DNA from 4 places in the Nonomuraea sp. NPDC049655 genome. Region 2 is predicted to be linked to each of the others. Evidence: riboswitches for the same ligand, from Rfam matches in the RefSeq annotation. Region 2 holds a riboswitch; each other region holds the start of a gene.
The links. Region 2 has a riboswitch for cyclic di-AMP ahead of ACIBQ6_RS07695 (hypothetical protein). Riboswitches for the same ligand answer to the same signal wherever they lie in the genome.
Positions count from the first base shown of each region.

Region 1: linked by a shared signal. The riboswitch ahead of ACIBQ6_RS04425 (CHAP domain-containing protein) and the one ahead of ACIBQ6_RS07695 (hypothetical protein) in region 2 are both predicted to bind cyclic di-AMP.
Region 3: linked by a shared signal. The riboswitch ahead of ACIBQ6_RS23015 (CHAP domain-containing protein) and the one ahead of ACIBQ6_RS07695 (hypothetical protein) in region 2 are both predicted to bind cyclic di-AMP.
Region 4: linked by a shared signal. The riboswitch ahead of ACIBQ6_RS49225 (hypothetical protein) and the one ahead of ACIBQ6_RS07695 (hypothetical protein) in region 2 are both predicted to bind cyclic di-AMP.

Region 1 is NZ_JBITLS010000001.1:952,475-957,786, forward strand. Features, by position in the region: gene ACIBQ6_RS04405 (hypothetical protein) at 1-276, opposite strand, end outside; gene ACIBQ6_RS04410 (RNA polymerase sigma factor) at 366-1,658, opposite strand; gene ACIBQ6_RS04415 (YciI family protein) at 1,704-2,141, opposite strand; gene ACIBQ6_RS04420 (class I SAM-dependent methyltransferase) at 2,297-3,115, shown strand; gene ACIBQ6_RS04425 (CHAP domain-containing protein) at 3,171-3,866, opposite strand; cyclic di-AMP (ydaO/yuaA leader) riboswitch at 3,880-4,017, opposite strand; gene ACIBQ6_RS04430 (Gfo/Idh/MocA family protein) at 4,135-5,088, opposite strand; gene ACIBQ6_RS04435 (aldo/keto reductase) at 5,108-5,312, opposite strand, start outside.
Region 2 is NZ_JBITLS010000002.1:505,583-510,894, reverse strand. Features, by position in the region: gene ACIBQ6_RS07705 (MDR family MFS transporter) at 1-1,373, shown strand, start outside; gene ACIBQ6_RS07700 (DUF5302 domain-containing protein) at 1,421-1,621, shown strand; cyclic di-AMP (ydaO/yuaA leader) riboswitch at 1,787-1,921, shown strand; gene ACIBQ6_RS07695 (hypothetical protein) at 2,097-2,804, shown strand; gene ACIBQ6_RS07690 (alpha/beta fold hydrolase) at 2,859-3,734, shown strand; gene ACIBQ6_RS07685 (hypothetical protein) at 3,777-4,148, opposite strand; gene ACIBQ6_RS07680 (roadblock/LC7 domain-containing protein) at 4,175-4,546, opposite strand; gene ACIBQ6_RS07675 (DUF4388 domain-containing protein) at 4,579-5,312, opposite strand, start outside.
Region 3 is NZ_JBITLS010000007.1:46,142-51,453, forward strand. Features, by position in the region: gene ACIBQ6_RS23005 (nuclear transport factor 2 family protein) at 1-66, opposite strand, end outside; gene ACIBQ6_RS23010 (TetR/AcrR family transcriptional regulator) at 162-704, shown strand; gene ACIBQ6_RS23015 (CHAP domain-containing protein) at 756-1,475, opposite strand; cyclic di-AMP (ydaO/yuaA leader) riboswitch at 1,490-1,627, opposite strand; gene ACIBQ6_RS23020 (luciferase family protein) at 1,888-2,235, opposite strand; gene ACIBQ6_RS23025 (glycosyl hydrolase family 18 protein) at 2,479-4,437, shown strand; gene ACIBQ6_RS23030 (PP2C family protein-serine/threonine phosphatase) at 4,628-5,312, shown strand, end outside.
Region 4 is NZ_JBITLS010000026.1:12,814-18,125, forward strand. Features, by position in the region: gene ACIBQ6_RS49205 (TrpB-like pyridoxal phosphate-dependent enzyme) at 1-83, shown strand, start outside; gene ACIBQ6_RS49210 (50S ribosomal protein bL37) at 123-200, opposite strand; gene ACIBQ6_RS49215 (DeoR/GlpR family DNA-binding transcription regulator) at 338-1,117, shown strand; gene galT (galactose-1-phosphate uridylyltransferase) at 1,114-2,184, shown strand; cyclic di-AMP (ydaO/yuaA leader) riboswitch at 2,253-2,391, shown strand; gene ACIBQ6_RS49225 (hypothetical protein) at 2,397-3,374, shown strand; gene sigJ (RNA polymerase sigma factor SigJ) at 3,390-4,298, opposite strand; gene ACIBQ6_RS49235 (amidohydrolase family protein) at 4,449-5,312, shown strand, end outside.

The sequences.
Region 1 (5,312 bases), on a different contig from region 2:
AGCTCGGTCGACGAAGACATCGAAGTGGCTCACGACGTCGTGAGCGAAATGGAGGGTGGCCTCTTCTGGCGGGGCGGCCGGCTCGATCACCAGACTCAGCCCGGTCTCGACCGCGCCTGCCGGCTCCGGGAAGTAACCGGTCCAGCAGGCCAGCGATGGAGGGCTCTCCACCCTTCTCAACACAACCCCGGCGATACGCACGGTCGCGGGCAGTTTCGCGTCAACGCCAGGCTCTTCAGCGCCCGAGCTTCTCGTGGGGGCGCCGTTGTCGGTCATTGGCTCAGCATAGGTCCAGCCTGGTCACGATGATGATCGACAGCCGAGGCGCGTAGCCACAACGTCCGGGCCTCAGCCTGATGCGGGGCTCAGCAGGCGGCGGCGCGTTCGTGGAGCAGGGCGCGCTCGCGGGAGTTGCGGGTCATCGAGGCCGCCCGTTCGAACTCGGCCCGCGCCTCGCCGCGCCGGCCCAGCCGGAACAGCAGGTCGCCGCGGACGCTCGGCAGCAGGTGGTAACCCTTGAGCGCCGGCTCGTCCACGATCTGGTCGAGCAGGTCGAGGCCCACCGCCGGGCCGTAGGCCATCGACAGCGCCACCGCGCGGTTGAGCTCGACGACGGGGGAGCGGGCCAGCCGGGCCAGCGACTCGTACAGGCCGGCGATGCGCACCCAGTCGGTGTCGCCGGGGTCGAACGCGCGGGCGTGGCAGGCCGCGATCGCGGCCTGCAGCGTGTACGCCCCCGCCACGCCCGCCCGCTCCTCGCCCAGGCGTGCGGCCCCCTCCGCGGCCAGGCTCGCGGCCCGTTCCTCGGCCAGGCTCTCGGCTCGGGCCAGGGCCGCCAGCCCGCGGCCGATGAGCAGCCGGTCCCACCGGGTGCGGTCCTGTTCCAGCAGCAGCACCGGCTCCCCGGACGGGCCCACCCGGGCCGCCGCCCTGGACGCCTGGATCTCCATGAGCGCGACCAGCCCGTGCACCTCGGGTTCGGCGGGCATCAGCCCGGCCAGTACCCGGCCCAGCCGCAGCGCGTCCTCGCACAGGCCGGGCCGCATCCAGTCGTCGCCCGCGGTCGCCGAGTACCCCTCGTTGAAGATCAGGTAGATGACCTCCAGCACGGACGACAGGCGTCCGGCCAGCTCGGCGCCCTGCGGCACCTCGAACGGGACCTTCCGGTCGGCCAGGGTGCGCTTGGCCCGCACGATCCGCTGGGCGGCGGTCGGTTCGGGCACCAGGAACGCGCGGGCGATCTCGTCGGTGCTCAGGCCGCCGAGCACCCGCAGCGTCAGGGCCACCCGCGCCTCCATCGACAGCGCCGGATGGCAGGCGGTGAAGACCAGCCGCAGCAGGTCGTCCTCGATCTCGTCGGGCTCGGGCGGCTCCCCGGCGGTCTCCAGCCGGTGGCCCAGCTCGGCCAGGTTGCGGGACATCCGCTCGTTCCTGCGGATCAGGTCGACGGCGCGGCGCTTGGACACCGTCATCAGCCAGGCGCCCGGGTTGCGTGGCACGCCGGATTCCGGCCACTGCTCCAGGGCCGCGACCAGCGCGTCCTGGGCCAGCTCCTCGGCCAGGCCGACGTCGCGGACCAGCCCGGCCAGGCCGGCGATGAGCCTGGGCGCCTCGATCCGCCAGACCGCCTCGATCGCCCGGTGGGTGTCGGAAGCCATCACCGGCTCATGACACCAGCACCGTCCGGGGTCCGCAAGCCGAGGTCAGCTCTCCCGCCCGCCCAGACGCCGGCGCATGGCCTTCTCCCGCTCGACCTCCGCCGGGTCGGACGAGGCCGCGTCGGGCGCGTCGGAGGCGTCGTACACCCGCCACACGTCCAGGCCGATCCCGTCATAGCCCTCGGGGACGGGCACGCGCATGGCCCATTCCAGAGCCTCCTCCCTGGACTTCACCTGGATCAGCCAGAACCCCGCGATCAGCTCCTTGGCCTCGGCGAACGGGCCGTCGATCACCGTGGCCCGGCCGTCGCTGTAGGCGATCTGCGCGCCCTGCGAGCTCGGGTAGAGCCCCTCGGCGGCCAGCAGCACCCCGGCCTTGGCCAGCGCCTCGTTGTAGGCGTGCATGTTGTCGACGAGCTCCTGGCTGGGCAGCGCCCCGGCCTCGGTCTCCCCGTTGGCCTTGCCGACGATCATGAATTTCATCCTGCCGTCCCTTCCGTCCGCGGCCCCGGGGCGGAGCCGGCCTCGCCGAAGCGTCGAACGGGCGCCGGCCGGATCGACACGCGGGCGCGGACCGTCCGCTTCCAGGGCACCGTACCGGTCGTGCGGCCGGGTGGCCGATGTGCCATCCTCGCCCCATGCACCAACCCGCACAAGACGCCCCCGTCCCCAACCGGGCCCTCTGGGACGAGCGCGCCCGCGTCCACGGCTCCACCTCCGCCGACCGGTTCTACGACGTCGACGCCTTCCTCGCCGGCCGGCAGACCCTCTACCCGCTTGAACGCCGCCTGGCCGGCGACGTCGCCGGCCGGGACCTGCTCCACCTGCAATGCCATTTCGGCCTGGACACGCTGAGCTGGGCACGGCTCGGAGCGCGGGTGACCGGCGTCGACTTCTCCCCGGTGGCGGTCGCGCGCGCCCGCGACCTGGCGGCCAGGGCCGGGCTGGCGGCCACGTTCGTCGAGGCCGACACGCAGCGGCTGCCGGAGTCGCTGGCCGGCGGCTTCGACCTGGCGGTGGCCACGTACGGCGTGTTGTGCTGGATCGGCGACCTGGACGCCTGGATGCGCGGCGCGGCCATGGCGCTGCGGCCGGGCGGGCGGCTGGTGCTGGTCGACCTGCATCCGGCCTACGAGACGGTGTCCTCGCTCGACCCGCTGGTGGCCGACTGGCCCTACGGCGGCGGCCAGGCCCACCGGGAGACGGTGACCGGGACGTACGCCGACGCCGCGGTGGTGACCGAGGCCCACGAGGCGGTCGAGTACCCGCACTCGGTGGGCGAGATCGTCACGGCGGCGGCGCGGGCCGGGTTCACGGTGGCCGAGCTGGGCGAGCACGTCGAGACCGACATGGACCCGCGCGGCCTGCTGGCCGAGGGCGCGGACGGCCGGTACCGGTTCCCGTTCGGGGACTCGCACCTGCCGATCCTGTACTCGCTGCTGGCGGTCCGGCCCTGAGACGCGGCGAGCGCGCGTCCCTCGTACGGGGACGCGCGCTCGGAGCGGGGGAAGGTCAGCTCGCGTACTGCGGGTATCCGTAGCCGACGACCTGCGACTTCGGACGGACGCGCTCCTCGACCTTGCCGTTGCCGGTGTTGCCCTCGATCGTGGAGATCGTGCCGTCCTGGTTGTCCTTGACGACGAAGCCGACGTGCTGGATGGCGTCCAGGCTCTTGCTGCCGCCCCAGGAGAAGAAGACCACCGCGCCGGGCCTGGCCTCGGCGCCCCAGCGGTCGTTGGCGGCGAACCACTTGGCGTGGGCCACGGTCCAGGCGTCCCAGCCGACCTGCGGGCGGGCGCCGGTGTGCTCGCCGACCCAGGAGACGAAGATCGAGCACCAGGGGGCGTTCAGGTACATGGCGCGGGTGCCGCCGTCGCGGGCGATGGTCTCCGCCGCGCGCTGGGAGTCGGCGTACCACTTCTGGAACTTGGTGCCGCCGCCGTAGGCGTTCTCGGAGGTGCCGACCTGGGCCTTGGCCATCGCCAGCACCTGCTGGGCGGTGACGTTGACCTGGGTCTCCTCCGCCTTGCGGGTCTGGGCGGCGGTCTGCGGCGCGACGGCCGAGTGCCCGGCCGCGGCGGCCGGGCCGGCGCTGTCGGCGGCGGCGGCGGTGGCGTGGGCGCCGATGGCGGAGGCGAGGATGGCCGCGCCGAGCGCGGCGTGAGCGTAGGTGATCTTCGGGGCACGGATGGGACGGTGCGTGGCCATCGAGGGCATTGACTCCTTGCTTCCATGCCGCTTACCGGGTTAGCTGACGGGTTCGGACGTGGAAGCTGCCCTACGGCACCGAAGTGCCGATTCACCCCAAAGGACGTGGGTCCCCGGTTCCGCCCGAAGGCGGATTCAGCGGTCACAGGACGATCCTGTGAAATGTCTTGCGATGGTTGGACAAAGCCGGACAAACCGGACGTCTGCCGCGAGATGCCCCACAAGGTAATACATCGGGCAAGAGCAAGGCAAGTGGCTAAAGGTCCAGCTAGGAGAGTTGCGCCCGCGCTTCGGCCAGAAGCCCCATCATGGCAAGGGATTCGTCAAGCGGCATGATCGCGCTCTCTGTGCGGCCCTCGATCGTGGCCGCGCGCACCTCGCGCAGCTCGCCCGCGTAACCGTTGTCGGCCGGGTCGAGCACCAGCTCCTCCGTCTCCATCGACGGCCCCGACAGCAGCACCCGCCGCGGCGCCCAGAACGGCGCCAGGATGTCGGCCCGCATCGACGTGCCCACCACGCTCGCGTCGTTGGCGTGATGGGCCAGCAGCGACACGTCCACCAGGGCGCGCCGCCCGTCCGGGTACAGCAGCAGCCCGCCGGCCTCGGCGTCGACGCCGCTGGGCGCCAGCGAGCCGGCCATGCGCAGCTCCGCGGGCATGCCGAGCAGCAGCTGGGCCAGCCCGAACGGGTAGATCCCCAGGTCGAGCAGGGCCCCGCCGCCCAGCTCCGGCGCCCACAGCCGATGGGCGGGGTCGTAGGGCAGCGCGAAGCCGAACGAGGCCCGCACCGACCGGATCTCGCCGAAGCGCGGATCGGCCGCCACCCGCTGGATGAGCGGGTTGAAGCGCATCCACATGGCCTCCATGAGGAAGACCCCGGCCGCGCGGGCCAGCGCCACCATGCGCTCGGCGTCGGCCACGTCGGCCGCCAGCGGCTTCTCGCACAGCACCGACTTGCCCGCCGCGATGGCCGCCTCGGCCACCTCCAGGTGCTGGGCGTGCGGCGTGGCGACGTAGATCGCGTCGACGGCCGGATCGGCGCACAGGGCCTCGTAGGAGCCGTAGGCCGACTCCGCGCCCAGCTCGTCGGCCAGCGCCCGCGCCCTGAGCGGGCTCCGCGAGCCGACGGCGGCCACCCGCATGCCGGGCTCGGCCACGATGGCCGCTCCCACGGTACGCGCGATGCCGCCGGTCGCCGCTATTCCCCAGGTGAAATCTCGCACGACCGAGATCGTAGAGCGCTCAGGTCAGGTTGAACGAGTCGGGGTCGGGCCCGATCCGCCGCCCCGCGTTCATCGCGCCGATGGCCGCCATGTCCTCGGTGTCGAGGATGAAGTCGAACACGTCGATGTTCTCCTCGATCCTCGACGGCGTGACCGACTTGGGGATCACCACGTTGCCGAGCTGCAGGTGCCAGCGGAGCACGATCTGGGCGGGCGTCTTGCCG
Region 2 (5,312 bases):
AGACGATCGTCGGCACCGCGCTGCCCCGCATCACCGGCGAGCTGGGCGGCACCCGGCTCTACACCTGGGTGGTCACGGCGTATCTGCTCACCTCCACCGTGACCGTGCCGCTGTACGGCAGGCTGTCCGACCAGCACGGCAGGAAGCCGCTGCTGCTCGTCGGGATGTCGGTGTTCGTCGTCGGATCGGCGTTGTGCGGGCTCGCCCAGGACATGACCCAGCTCATCGCCTTCCGCGCCGTGCAGGGGCTGGGCGCGGGCGCGTTGCTGCCGCTGTCGCTGGCCCTGGTGATGGAGATGTTCCCGCCCGGACGCAACGGCGCCCGCGTGCAGGGCGCACTCGGCGGCGTGATGGCGTTGACGTACCTGGCCGGGCCCTTCCTGGGCGGGTTGTTCACCGACCACGCGAGCTGGCGGTGGGCCTTCTACGTGAACGTGCCGCTCGGGATCGTGCTGATCGCGATCGTGGTGCTGCGGCTGCCGTTCCGTCCGGGCACCGGCGGCGGGGGCCGGCCGGACTACGCGGGCATCGCGGTGTTCAGCGTGGCCATCAGCGCCCTGCTGCTCGGCCTGACCGAGAAGGGCCTGGACGGCAACTCCTGGACCTCCCCGCCCGTGGCCGGGCCGATCCTGCTGGCGCTGGTCCTGCTGGCCGCGTTCGTGCTGGTCGAGCTGCGGGCGGCGAACCCGGTCATGCCGATGCACCTGTTCCGGGACCGTACGTACACGCTGGTCAACGCGACCTCGTTCTTCACCGCCTTCTGCATGTACGCCGGCGTGGTGTTCCTGCCGCGCTACTTCCAGCAGGCGCTGGGCGTCAGCGCCACCGAGTCCGGGCTGAGGATCTACCCGATGACGCTGGCGATGGTGGCGGGCAGCGCGCTCATGGGCACGCTGATGTCCAGGACGCGCACGTACAAGCCGTGGCTGGTCGGGGCGCCGTTCCTGCTGGTGGCCGGCAGCCTGCTCTGCCTGAACCTCACCGTGCGCACCGACGGCCTGCTGCTGGCCGGGTGGATGGCGCTGCTCGGGCTCGGCATGGGGCCGATGTTGTCGGGGCTGACCGTGACCGTGCAGCAGGCCGTCGCGCCGCGGTACATCGGCACGGCCTCGGCCAACCTCACCTTCTTCCGGCAGATCGGCGGCTCGGTGGCGCTGGCGCTGGCCGGCACCGCGTACACGTCGGTCATCACCACGGACGCGCCGGTCCACGGGCTCGCGGCCGCGCACGCCTCGGCGGCGGCCGTGGTCATCCCGTCGCTGGGCGTGGCGGGCGCGGTGATCGCCCTGGTCGCGCTGGTCATGATGCCCGGCAGGCGGCTGGAGCAGGCGCCCGCGGCGGAAAGCAGAGTGGAGGCCGGTTTCGCGTCGTAAGCGACGTCGTGCGAAGCTGTGGATGTCCCCAGAACCAGGAGGTCCTCATGGCGGAAACACCGGAGCCGGAAGTCAGCGAGACTCCCGAGGACGAGATGAAGCGCAAGTTCCGCGAGGCGTTGGAACGCAAGCGCGGGCAGCAGGCCGACTCGGCCGCGGGTGGCAGGGGCGTGGACCCGTCGAAGATCCACGGGGCGCACGGTCCGGCAGCGAGTAAAAGATCCTTCAGGCGCAAGAGCGGCGGCTGAAAGGTCCGATTTAGCAGGGGGTACGGCATGCCGTGCCCCCTTTCTCTTTACCTCGATAGGTAGATCTTTACCCGGTTCATGACGATTCGTTTGTATTTGTCCGAATCTCTGGGTACCGTCTTAACCAATTACCAGCTGGTGGCGTAGTCCCTACCAGGAGAGGGACGACAGCTGGCGCCGAATCCCGACTTGTCGGGAACCGGGGACCCATCTCATTGGGGTGAATCCGGCCATGTGCCGGTAGGGCATCTCCACGCCCGAACCCGTCAGCTAACCCGGTAGGCGAGATGGAGAGGACTTCACGCATGTACCACCTCGTCGTACCCCCGGACAGTGTAGTGACGACCGCCTGCTGAGCGGTCTCTTCCCTGACTTCCCCCACGCGCCGCGTAACCACCCTTTCGGCGCTCTGCCCGGTTACGCACCGTAGTCACGCGCGTTCCCCCTGTCCCCTCGCGAAGGACTTCACTGCTTCATGTCTCGATTTGGCCTGCGCTCTCTCGCCCTGCTGTCCGTGTCCGCCATGGGCGCGCTGACGATCTCCGCCACCGGCGCCCACGCCGACACCGGCGACGACCAGAAGATCCTGCTCAAGGGTTCCACGAAGGCCTCCTACTTCTGGGACGACTCCTCCGGCCGGGCCGGCGACACCGGCCTCCCCGCCAGCGGCAAGCCCATGCAGAAGGGCCTGGCCGCCAGCCCGAGCTGGCCCCTCATGACCGAGGGCTACGTGACCTACAACGGCAAGAAGATGCCGTTCTTCGTGGGCGACCGCGGCCCCGGCGAGCCCTCCAGCCGTGGCGTCATGCTCGACCTCGACGCCAAGACCTTCGCCGAGCTGACCGGCGGCACCTTCAACCCCGACACGCTCGGCGTGGACGGCAACGGCGGCCAGGGCCACATCAAGATCGACTACGTCATCACCAAGTGGGGCGACGGCAAGGGCAAGAAGAACTACCCCGTGGCCTTCTCCACCGGCGCGTGGGGCAGGTTCGACGACAACCCGGCCGAGCCTCCCAAGGTGCTGGCCGACAAGCCCGCCGAGGACGCGGCCGGTTCCGCCGGCGGCCAGGTCGGGAAGACCGTCGCGATGGGCGGCACCGTCATGGCCGGCGTGCTCGTGCTGGCCGGCGGCGGCGTGGTGCTCGGCGGCGAGCGCCTGCGCAAGCTCCTCAACGACTGATCTCCGGACAGACCGCTCTTTACGCCTCGCGACTAGAATGACATTCTGGTCGCTGTGATCCAGCGCGCAGCCGCCAACGGCATCGAGATCGCCTACGAGAGCTTCGGCTCACCCGCGGGCAGGCCCCTGCTGCTCATCATGGGACTCGGCGCCCAGCTCATCCACTGGGACGACGAGTTCTGCGAACTCCTGGCCGAGCAGGGTCACCACGTCGTCAGGTTCGACAACCGCGACGCGGGCCTGTCCACCCATCTCCACGACGAGGGCGTGCCCGCATGGGGCGCGCCCTCGCCGTACGTGCTGGACGACCTGGCCGACGACAGCGCCGGGCTCATGGACGTCCTGGGCCTGCCCGCCGCGCACGTCGTCGGCGCCTCGATGGGCGGGATGATCGCCCAGGCGCTGGCCATCCGGCACCCCGCTCGCGTGCTGAGCCTGACCTCGATCATGTCCACGCCCGGCCCGCAGGCGGCCCCGCCGACCGAGGCGGCCACCGCGGTGCTCTTCGCCAAGCCCGCGACCGACCGCGAGGGGGTCGTCGCCGGCGCGCTGACGACCTGGGCCGTGCTCGGGTCCCCCGGCTGGGAGCTGGACCGCGAACGCGTCACCAGGCTGGCCGGGCTCGCCTTCGACCGCTGCCACGACCCGGCCGGCACGGCCCGCCAGCTCGCCGCCATCATGGCCTCCGGCGACCGCACGTCCGCGCTGGGCGGGCTGAAGGTGCCCGCGCTGGTCATCCACGGCGAGGACGACCAGCTCGTGCCGCTCGCCGGCGGGCGGGCCACGGCCGCCGCCATCCCGGGCGCCCGCCTGGTCACCTACCCCGGCATGGGCCACGACCTGCCTCGCGCCCTCTGGCCCGCGATCGTCGCCGAGATCACCGCCCACACCGGCTCCGCGACGCCCGCCCGGCCCGAGCCCGCCGCGTGACCCGCCGCGTGACCCGCCGCGGAGCCTCGCTGCGCGGGCCGGTCAGAGCTCCAGCTTCTCCTCGATGACCTTGAGCATGTGCCGGGCCAGGGCCAGGTTGGCCCGGTTGCGGTCGAGGGCGAGGTAGAGGAACAGGCCCTTGCCGCTGCGGCCGGTCAGCGGGCGGATGATGTGGTACTGGGCGGTCAGCGTGATCAGGATGTCCTCGATGCCGTCCTTGAGGCCCAGCGAGTCCATCGTGCGCAGTTTGGCCTTGATGACCTCGGTGTTGCCCGCCGCCGCGACCTGCAGGTCCAGCTCCTTCGAGCCGCCGAGCGTGCCGAGCGCCATGCCGCTGCCGTGGTCGACGATCGCCGCCCCGATCGTGCCGTCGATGCTCATCATCTCTTTGAGGGAGACGTCCATGCCTGCCATGCTTTCCTCCGCTTCGGTGGGGATGGTCAGTGCTTGCGTGCCACGGCGGCCACGGAGGCCGCCGTCTTCCTGCCCTCCAGCCGGAGGAGCCCGACGTTGGCGCCGGGTCCCGCCAGAACCGTGAGGACGATCGTGGGGCCCGCGGCGTAGAAGGCCACGAACCCGGCGGTGCCGGACACGAGGGTCTCCTCGAACGCCCCGCGGCCCGCCATGGTCAGCATCCGGCCGCTCATCGCGAGCAGCGCCGCCGACAGCGCCGCCACCTGCTCGCCGGTGTCTCCTTGCAGGTCGCAGGCGATCCGCAGGCCGTCGACGGTGCACGCGACGCTGCCGGTGACGTCCGGCGTGCGGCCGCGCAGGAGCTCCATCTCCGCCAGGACCTCTTGCCGTAGCTCCACGGGTGGCCTCCTCCCGCGTCGTGAGGGGAACCTCACGGCATCTCCTCCAGCGCCTTCTTCAGCCGCAGCAGCAGCGTCAGATCGGTCGGATCGCCCGTCGGCACCGGCCCGGCGGCCCCCGCCCGCCCGTTCCCGGCGGGAGCTGCCACCGCGCCCGGCACCCGCTTGGGCAGCGCCTCCCCGTCGTCCGGACGGGGTTGCGCGGGCCGTGCCGGGTCCGGCGGGACGAGGAGGCCGGCGGCGGCCAGCCTCCTGACGGCCACCAGCACCGAGTAGCCCGACCGGCCCAGGTGCCGGGCCAGCTCCAGCGGGGTCGCCTTGTGGTCGGCCCGTACGACGACCTCCCACTGCACCTGGCTGAGCGCCACCCCGTGTCCGGGCAGGCGCGGGACCGGCCGCACGGGCTGGGTGTCCACCTCCGGCGAGGGCCAGATGCCGGCCAGCTGCTCCCGGCGGCGGGCGGACTCCCGCACCAGCTCCTGGACGTCGAAGAACCACTGCCCGCCCAGCCAGTGCTCCTCGCCGGGCCGGAACTTCGGCCGCACGCCGGTCACCGGCAGCAGGAAGAAGGCGGCGTCCTGGACCACGCCGAGCACGGCGTACTGGAGCTCGGCCAACGTGACGGGGCCGTCCTGGAGCAGGCGGGCGCGGCCGCCGTCGGCCTGCAGGGCGCGCAGGGCCGACTCCGGCACCCGCCCCCTGGCCGCGAACAGCCGCTCGACGCCCGGCGTCTGGGCGCACTCCATGTACGTCACGCGCCCGTCCG
Region 3 (5,312 bases), on a different contig from region 2:
CTCGGCGGCCTGGACCTTGATCCGGGCGGTCTCCTCGGTGAACGGCGGGACGGGCGGGCGGGTCATGGGCGGTCCTCTCATCGAGAGAACGGGCGTTCTCCCGGGTTGTGCGCTAGCGTAGAGAACGATCGTTCTCCGCGGCAAGCACCTGGAGGGGTGTCATGGATCACGAGCAGCGGCTGCTGGACGCCGCGGGCGACCTGTTCTACCGCCGCGGCGTGCAGGCGGTCGGCATGGACGAGATCCGGGCCGCCTCCGGCGTCTCGCTGAAACGCCTCTACCAGTGTTTCCCGTCGAAGGAGGCGCTGGTCGTGGCCTATCTGCGGCGGCGCGACGAACGCTGGATGGCCTCGCTCACCGCGTACGTGGCCGACGCCGGCGACCGCATCCCGGCGGTCTTCGCGTGGCTGGAACGCTGGTTCACCGAGGACGACTTCCGCGGCTGCGGGTTCGCCAACGCCTTCGCCGAGCTGGGCGCCGGTTCGGCCGCCGTCCGCACGGCGGTGCGCGAGCACAAGGAGCGCCTGCGCGCCTACCTGCGCTCGCTCGCCGAGGAGGCCGGAGCCGGAGACCCCGGCCTGCTCGCCGAGCAGTTGCTCACCCTGATCGACGGCGCCACGGTCACCGCGATGATCTCCGAGGAGGCGGGCGCGGCCCGCTCGGCCGGGCAGGCCGCGGCGGTCCTGGTCCACCGGCGGCCCTGAAACGCGAAAGAGCGCACTCCCCGCGGGGAATGCGCTCTTCGCTTGGCAGGATCAGGCGGCGTACGACGGGTAGCCGTAGCCGACGACCTGGGAGGTCGGGCGGACACGCTGCTCGACCTTGCCGTTGCCGGTGTTGCCCTCGATCGTGGAGATCGTGCCGTCGCCGTTGTCCTTGACGACGAAGCCGACGTGCTGGATGTCGCTCAGGCTCTTGCTGCCGCTCCAGGAGAAGAAGACGACGGCGCCCGGCTTGGCCTCGGTGCCCCAGCGGTCGTTGGCGGCGAACCACTTGGCGTGGGTCACGGTGTAGGCGTCCCAGCCGACCTGCGGGCGGGCGCCGGTCTGCTCGCCGACCCAGGAGACGAACATCGAGCACCAGGGGGCGTTCAGGTACATGGCGCGGTTGCCGCCGTCACGCGCGGCGGTCTCGGCGGCGCGCTGCGAATCGGCGTACCACTTCTGGAACTTGGTGCCGCCGCCGTTGGCGTCCTCGGAGGTGCCGACCTGGGCGCGGGCCGTGGCCAGCACCTGGGCGGCGGTGACGTTGACCTTGCCCTTGGCGCTCTCGTCGGCGGCGCGGTTCTGCGCGACGCGCGGCTGGGCGGCCACGCCGGCGACCTTGGCGGTCTGGGTGGCGGTGTGGGCGGTGGCGGTGGCGGTGTCGGCGTTCACTGCCGCGTGCGTGCCGAGCACGCCGGCGACGGCGGTCGCGCCGAGAGCGATCTTGGCGAGGTCGAGCTTGTAGGCACGGTGAAGACGGTGCTTGGCCATGAGGGTGTTACTCCTTGAGCTTCCGTGCCGCTTGCCGGGTTAGCTGACGGGTTCGGGCGGGAAGCTGCCCTACGGCACCACGGTGCCGATTCACCCCATTGGACACATGGGTCCCCGGTTCCGCGCACAGGCGGATTCAGCGGTCTCTTGGTCAGGCAAAGGGCTGACGCATCGTCTTCCCGGGCCCGGGAAAGGGCCTGAAGGTATATGTGCGACGCCCGGATGCGGGGATGTCCGCATCGACTCTGTACAACACGGGTCCCGCTTGGGTAATTCCCAGGCAATGCCATCCCTACCTGGGACGACTCCCCGTTCGGCTGTGTACAACCAAGCTACCCGGCGAGTAATTCCCAGGCAAATGGCGGCAATGAATTCGACGGTGCGTGGGAGAAACGCTACGCACCGAATCGGTTCACGCCACGTGCGCCTTTATCGCCACACTCGTGAGCGCCAGCAACAATTCCAGATCGGGCTCGGCGTCGACCTGCACGGCGACCCAGGCGCGGTCGCGGCAGGCATGGACCTGGTCGCACGCCCGCAGGTACGGCTCCAGGCGGCCGATGGCGGGGGCGGTGAGCCGTACGTGGATCTCGTCCCGGCCGGCCAGGCGCAGGATCTCGGTTCCGTGTACGGCGAAGGTGACCTGCTGACCGGTGCCGCTGACGTTCAGCGACGGCCAGGACCGTAACTCCGCGACCGCGCGGACCACGTAGGGCCCGCGTCGCGTGGGCGTCCGCCGCCAGGCGGAGATTCCTGCCACGCTCCAATGCTGAGCCACGGCTCACCTCGCCGTCAGCCCCCGTTCCTGAACCGTTATCCCCTCGTGAACGGGCGCGTCCAGGGTCTGACCGGCACGATTACGGACGCCTGACCGATACGTATTGACGCTCCCCCAGGCAGAAGCTACCGTCGATTCACAACTTAAAGGAAACTTTCCTAATAGTTTCCCCAGAAGTCTCCCATCCCACTCCCCACACACCCCCCCAACGGATGTCGGAGCGACATGAAGCACACCATTCTGAGCAAGGTCCTGGCGGGAATGGCGGCATTGGCCCTGCCTCTCACCGCGGCCGTGGCCGCCCCAGCGCTCGCCTCCGCCAGCACGGTGGCGTACGCGGCGGCCTGGGCCCCGTGGACCGCCTACACGGCGGGCACGGTCGTCACCTACAACGGCGTCGACTACGTCTGTCTCCAGGCGCACACCTCCCAGCCCGGCTGGGAGCCGCCGAACGTGGCGGCGCTGTGGAAGGTCTCCGGTGGCGGCGGCAGCGACACGACCGCGCCGTCCGTGCCGGGCAACCTGCGCTCGACCGGCGTCACGGACACCAGCGTGGCCCTGGCCTGGAACGCCTCCACCGACAACGTGGCCGTGACCGGCTACGAGGTCTACCGCGGCGGCACCCTGGTCACCACCGTCACGGGCACCACGTACAACGACACCGGCCTCACCGCGAACACGGCCTACAGCTACACCGTGCGCGCGCGTGACGCGGCCGGCAACCGCTCGGCCAACAGCAACCAGATCTCCGCGACGACCACCGGCGGCGGTGGCGGCGACGACAAGACACCGCCGTCGGTCCCCGGCAACCTGCGCTCGACCGGCGTCAGCAACAACAGCGTCTCGCTGGCCTGGAACGCCTCCACCGACAACGTGGCGGTCACCGGCTACGAGGTCTACCGCGGCGGCACCCTGGTCACCACCGTCACGGGCACCACGTACAACGACACCGGCCTCACCGCCAACACCTCCTACAACTACACCGTGCGCGCGCGTGACGCGGCGGGCAACCGCTCGGCCGACAGCAACCAGATCACCGCGACCACCACGGGCGGCGGCGGTGGCGGCGGCAACAAGGTGCTGGGCTACTTCGTCCAGTGGGGCATCTACCAGCGCGGCTACCACGTCAAGAACATCGACACCAGCGGCTCGGCGGCCAAGCTGACCCACATCAACTACGCGTTCGGCAACGTGCAGAACGGGCAGTGCACGATCGGCGACAGCTACGCCGACTACGACCGCTTCTACCAGGCGGGCGAGAGCGTCGACGGCGTCGCCGACACCTGGGACAACGGCGCGCTGCGCGGCAACTTCAACCAGCTGCGCAAGCTGAAGAAGAAGTACCCCAACCTGAAGGTGCTCTTCTCCTTCGGCGGCTGGACCTGGTCCGGCGGCTTCGGCCAGGCGGCGCAGAACCCGACGGCCTTCGCCGACTCCTGCTACAAGCTGGTGGAGGACCCCCGCTGGGCCGACGTCTTCGACGGCATCGACATCGACTGGGAGTACCCGAACGCCTGCGGCCTGACCTGTGACACCAGCGGCGCGGCGGCGTTCAAGAACGTGATGTCCGCGCTGCGCTCCCGCTTCGGCGCGAACAACCTGGTCACCGCGGCCATCACCGCCGACGGCAACGACGGCGGCAAGATCGACGCGGCCGACTACGGCGGCGCCGCCCAGTACGTCGACTGGTACAACGTCATGACGTACGACTTCTTCGGCGGCTGGGACGCGCAGGGCCCGACCGCCCCGCACTCCCCGCTCACCACCTGGGACAAGATCCCGATCCCCGGCTTCTACACCGACAACGCCATCCAGAAGCTCAAGAGCAAGGGCGTCCCGGCCGCCAAGCTGCTGCTCGGCATCGGCTTCTACGGCCGCGGCTGGACCGGCGTGACCCAGGCCGCGCCCGGCGGCACGGCGACCGGCCCGGCGCCCGGCACGTACGAGCAGGGCATCGAGGACTACAAGGTCATCAAGACCCGCTGCCCGTCCACCGGCACGGTCGCGGGCACGGCCTACGCCTACTGCGGCAACCAGTGGTGGAGCTACGACACGCCGAGCACCATCGGCGGCAAGATGAGCTACTCGAAGAACCAGGGCCTCGGCGGCGCGTTCTTCTGGGAGCTCAGCGGTGACACCACCAACGCCGAACTCCTCACGGCCATGAAGAACGGCCTCGGATAAGTTCGCACGTCAGGGCCGGTCCCGGGTTTCGGGGCCGGCCCTTCGCCGTGCCCGGCGCGCCGCAGGACGGAACACGGACGCCTTGGGAGAAGCTGGTCACCGGGGGTGAACGACGATTCTGTGGGGTGGCGGGCCCAGGCGGCCCTTCTTCACGACACCGGTCTTCCTGGTCGGCCTGATCGGGATCACGGTGCTGGTGGTCGGGCTGGACAGGTTCACCGGCGGGGGCGCGGAGCTCGTGCCGGTGCTGATCTTCCTGCCCGCGATCGTGTCGGGGCTGGGCTCGGTGTGGCAGACGGCGGTCGCGTCGGTGTGGGTGCTGGCGGTGGTGTCGGCCTCGGTCGCCTATCTGGGCGGCAATCTGCGGACGAACCTGGAGGTCTCCGGCTTCACCGCGGCGTTCGGGCTGATGAGCGTGGTCGGCGCGAGCTACCGGATCCAGCGCGAGGAGGAGGTCCGCCGGTTGCGCTCGGCCGCCGCGGCGTTGCAGCGGCAGCTCGTCAGGCCGCTGCCGCTGCGCTCGCTCGACGTGGTCGTGGACGGCCTCTACCAGCCCATCGAGGAGGACACGATGGTGGGCGGCGACATGTACGAGGTGGCGCCGTCGCCGTACGGGACCCGGGTGATGATCGCGGACGTGCAGGGCAAGGGGCTGCCCGCGATCGGCGCCGCGCTGGCCGTGCTGGGCGCCTTCCGGGAGGCGGCCTATCGCGAGATCTCCCTCATGGGCGTGGCCGACGCCCTGGAGGACGCCGTGATCAGGCACAACAGGTTCGCCGCGCACACCGGCGAGCCCGAGCGGTTCGTCACCGCGCTGCTGCTGGACATCGGCCCGGAGCTGGAGGTGGACGCGGTCAACTGCGGGCACATAGCGC
Region 4 (5,312 bases), on a different contig from region 2:
ACCGCCACCTGGCCGGCGAACTGGAGGACTACTCACTTCCGCAGGAGCGCCTCGACCAGGCGCTCAGCGAGCTGCCCGGCTGAGATGACACGGGTGGCCGCGAGATCCGCGGCCACCCGTGTTCAGTTCGCGTTCGGGCGCTTCCCGTGGTTCGCCTTCTTCTTCTTGCGCGCCCTGCCCTTGCGTGCACGTTTCGCCATGGGCTCACCTCCGACGGTCGGGATCGTGACCTACAAGGTCTCCCCTGCCCGCGGGCCGCACAAGCGATACGCCGCGACCTAACATTCCTCAACAAACTCGTGTCATAATTTGGTGGAATCTGTTGGAAGGGGTGGGCGTGCTCGCACAGCAGCGTCAGCAGACGATCCTCGAACGCGTACGCAGCAGCGGCGGCGTCCGGGTGGCCGACCTCGTGCGCGAGCTCGGCGTCTCCGACATGACGATACGCCGCGACCTTGAGGTGCTGGCCGAGCGCGGGCTGCTGGAGAAGGTCCACGGCGGCGCGACGGCCCTCGGCCCCGGCTCGACCGAGGAGCCCGGCTTCACCGCCAAGTCCGCCCGCCAGCAGCAGGAGAAGGAGGCCATCGCGCGGCACGCGGCCACCCTCGTACGGCCGGGCACCGCCGTGGCCCTCTCCGCCGGCACCACCACGTGGGCGCTGGCCCACCACCTCGTCGCGGTGGCCGAGCTGACCGTGATCACCAACTCGATCCCCGTCGCCGAGGTCTTCCACCGCAACCCGCGCGCCGACCGCACGGTCGTGCTGACCGGCGGCGTGCGCACGCCCTCCGACGCGCTCGTCGGCCCCGTGGCGGTGGCGGCCATCCGCCGCCTGCACGTGGACACGCTCTTCCTCGGGGTGCACGGCATGAGCCTGCGCGCCGGGTTCACCACGCCCAACCTCCTGGAGTCCGAGACCGACAGGGAGCTGGTGGCCGCGGCGCACCGGCTGGTGGTCCCCGCCGACCACACCAAATGGAACACGGTCGGCATCAGCACGATCGCCGAGCTGACCGAGGCCGACGTGGTCATCAGCGACGCGGGGCTGCCCGAGGAAGCACGCACCGAGCTGGCCGAACGGGCCGGAGAACTGATCATCGCGGAGGGCACGCCTTGAAGCGCACCATCACCCACCTGGCAGACGGCCGAGAGCTGATCTACTTCGACCGGCGCGACGACGCCGACCGGAGCGCGATCGACCGGCGGCCGCTCGATCCGCGGCCGGTGGCCTCCGAGCTGCGCTACGACCCGCTGACCGAGGAGTGGATCGCGATCGCCGGCCACCGGCAGACGCGGACGTTCCTGCCGCCGGCCGACGAGTGCCCGTTGTGCCCGTCATCCGCCACGCGGGCGTCGGAGATCCCGGCCCATGACTATGACGTGGTGGTGTTCGAGAACCGCTTCCCCTCTTTCTCCGGAAATTTTGGGACTTACGGGGATGTCGGCGGCCTGAGTGAGGTGCGGCCGGGTGTCGGACGTTGTGAGGTGGTGTGCTTCACCTCCGACCACTCCTCCTCCTTCTCCAGGCTCTCCAACGCGCAGGTCAGGCTGGTCATGGAGGCGTGGGCCGACCGCACGGCCGAGCTGTCCGGCATGGAGGGTGTCGAGCAGGTGTTCTGCTTCGAGAACCGGGGCGAGGAGATCGGCATCACGCTCCCCCACCCGCACGGGCAGATCTACGCCTATCCCTACGTGACCCCGCGCACCAAGCTCCAGCTGGGGGCCGCCTCTCGGCACACGGGCGGCAACCTGTTCGCCGACGTGCTGGCCGCCGAGCAGGCCGCCGGCACGCGGGTGGTGGCCGCCAACGAGCTCTGGACGGCGTTCGTGCCGGCCGCCGCGCGCTGGCCGTTCGAGGTGCACGTGTATCCGCACCGGCAGGTGCCCGACCTGGCGGCGCTGTCGGAGGAGGAGCGGGCCGCGTTCGCGCCGCTGTACACCTCGGTGCTGCGGGCGCTCGACGCGCTGTTCGGGGTCGCGATGCCGTACATCTCGGCCTGGCACCAGGCGCCGGTGCGGTACGGTCGCGAGCTGGCCTACCTGCGCCTGGAGCTGTTCAGCATCAGGCGGGCGCCCGGGAAGCTGAAGTACCTGGCGGGCTCGGAGTCGGCCATGGGGGCCTTCGTCAACGACGTGCTGCCGGAGGAGGCGGCACGCATGTTGCGATCACGAATTGATCACTAATTGGTTTCTCATTAAAGTCGCATGACTCGTGATCTACCACTAATATCCCGTTAGACATCGGCCATAACGGTCGTTGTACGCCTAATCCCGGGCGTGTTGCCCGGGAGCCGGGGACCCATCGCATCCGGGGTGAATCCGCGCAAGTGGTAGGGACTGCTCCCGTGCCCGAACCCGTCAGCTAACCCGGCCGGCAGAGGGAGAGGAACAACCACGTGGCGGCTTCGTCCCCCGCGAGTCTCGCCGTCGGTCTCATCACCGCCACCGCCCTGCTCGTCCATCCGGCCGCCGCCTCGGTCTCCGGGGCAGCCGCCGTGGCGGCCGCGCCCAAGCCGTCCGAGGCGCAGCTGCGGGCCCAGCTCAAGGAGCTCAACCGCAAGGTCGACAAGCTCATCGAGACGTACAACCTCAAGCGGGTCGAGCTGGCCAAGGCCCAGCAGGCCGCCACCGCGGCCCAGCAGCGGCTCACCGCCGCCGAGCAGGCGCTGGCCACGGCCGAGCAGCGGGTCGCCGAGATCGCCCGGCTGCGCTACCAGAACGGCGACACCTCCCTGCCGGCGTTCATGATGACCCCGGACGGCGGCGGCGCGGCCGTGCTCGAACAGCTCACCGCCGAGCAGCAGGCGGTCGTGGACAGCGTGGCCAAGGCCCGCGACGACCAGAAGAAGGCCGCCACGGCCGCCGCCGCGCTCGCGACGGAGCTGAAGGCGGGCACGGCGGAGGTGGCCGAGCAGCGCGACGACGCCCAGGACGTCATCGACGACATCAAGAAGAAGCTCCAGGACCTGGTGCCGTTCGGGCCGGGCAAGAAGTCCGACGGGAGCTGGGCGCCCGAGCTGCCGGCCGGCTCGGACAACATCACGCCGCGCACCCGGCTGATGCGCGCGCAGGTGCAGAAGAACTTCTCGCTGCCGTACGAGGTGGGCTGCTTCCGGTCCGGCTCCAGCGGCGAGCACCCGCTCGGCCGGGCCTGCGACTTCATGATGAGCACGGGCGGCACCATGCCGAGCGCCGTCAACAACGCCCTCGGCGACCGGCTGGCCGACTGGGCGCTGAAGAACAAGGCCAAGCTGGGCGTCAAGTACGTGATCTGGAAGCAGCGCATCAACCAGGGCTCGGGCTGGCGCTCGATGTCCGACCGCGGCAGCATCACCGAGAACCACTACGACCACGTGCACATCTCGATGAACTAGCCGCGGACCGGCGGCTCAGCGGATGCCGGTGAGCTTGTCGGGGTTGGTGACGGAGTAGACGGCGGCGATCCGGTCGCCCTCGGGCGTGAGATCGACGACGACCACGGCCAGCGGCCCGTCACCGGAGAAGACGAGCGCGCACGGGTCGCCGGCCACCCGCCGGTAACGCAGGTCCACCGCGCCCGGGGTCAGCGTCGCGGCGACGGACATGAACAGCGCCGCCACCTGGTCCCGGCCGTGGACCGGCTGCAGGCTGGTGGCCGGTCCCTTGCCGCCGCCGTCGGTCCACAAGGTCACCTCCGGCGCCAGCACCTCCAGCAGGGCCCGCAGGTCACCGCCGAGGGCGGCCGCGGCGAACCGCTCGGTCACCTCGGCGTGCACGTCGGGCTGGGTCCGGTGACGAGGACGGCGCGCGTGGACGTGGCGGCGCGCGCGGGCCGCGAGCTGCCGGACCGCCGCGGGCGTGCGCCCGAGGATGTCGGCCGTCTCCGGGTGGCTGAATCCGAACACCTCGTGCAGCACGAAGACCGCTCGTTCCAGCGGTGACAGGGTCTCCAGCACGACCAGCACCGCCATCGACAACGACTCCCCGCTCTCGGCGGCGCCTCCGGTGTTGTCGGGGGCCGTGACCAGCGGTTCCGGCAGCCAGGGGCCGACGTAGGTCTCCTGCCGACGGCTCAGGTCCGCCCGCCGGGCGAGCGCCTGGTTCACCGCGATCCGCACCAGGTAGGCCCGGACGTTCTCCACCGGTCCGGCGTCCGGCCTGCGGTGCCGGGCGGACCAGGCCAGCCACGCCTCCTGCAGCACGTCCTCGGTGTCGGCGACGCTGCCGAGCATGTTGTAGACCACGGAGAACAGCAGTTCCCGGTAGCCGAGGAACTGCTCGGTGGCGGCGTCGGCGGGGTGCCGCGGGGTCGGTGTCATGGCGTGCCTCCTCGTCTGTCGTAACCGAAGAGCCCCGATGCGTGGCGATTGTGACATGAAGGCATCAAGCGTGATCTATGCCACTCATGTCACAGTTCCCGGCCGGTTGCCCCTCTGTGGTGGCGTCACGACTCACAAGGGAGAGCTTCGATGCGTACATTGATCCGCGACGTCAGGGTGTTCGACGGCGAGCAGACCGTCGCGACGGCCGACGTGATGATCGAGGACGGCCTGATCGCCGCTGTCGGCAGCGGCGCGGGCCACCCGGCCGACGCCGAGGTGGACGGCACGGGCAGGACGCTGCTGCCCGGCCTGATCGACGCGCACACCCACGTGTTCGACGGCAGCCTGGCCCAGGCCCTGCGGTACGGGGTCACCACCGAGCTCGACATGTTCTGCCTGCCGCAGATCCTCGCCGGGCAGCGGCGGCTGGCCGCCGAGAACGACGACGTGGCCGACCTGCGCAGCGCCGGCACGCTGGCCACCGCCCCGGGCGGGCACCCGACCCAGTTGCTGACGGCCCTGGCGGGCACCGTCCTGGACGGGCTCGACGTCACGGCGATCGACTTCGTCTCCGACCCGGCGCAGGCGCCGGCGTTCGTCCAGGCCAGGCTGGCCGAGGGGGCCGACTACCTCAAGATCGTCATTGACGACGGCGCCGTGCACGGGGCCGACCTCCCCGTCATGACGGCGGAGGTCGCCGCCGCCCTGGCCGCGGCGGCGCACGAGGCGGGCCTGCTGGTCGTCGCGCACGCGGTCACCGCCGCCGAGGTGGGGATCGCGCTCGACGCCGGCGTCGACGGCCTGGCTCACGTGTGGACCGACCTGACGCCGGACGACCCGGCCTCGCCGCGCCTGGCCGGGCGGGTGCGCGATCAGGGGGTCTTCGTGGTGACCACGCTGGCCTACTTCGAGGCGATCACGGCTCAGCACGTCGAGACCGCCGACTGCGCCCGCCCGGGCAGCTCCGCCAACGCCGTCGGCGCGCTGCGGGCCCTGCGCCGCGCGGGCGTG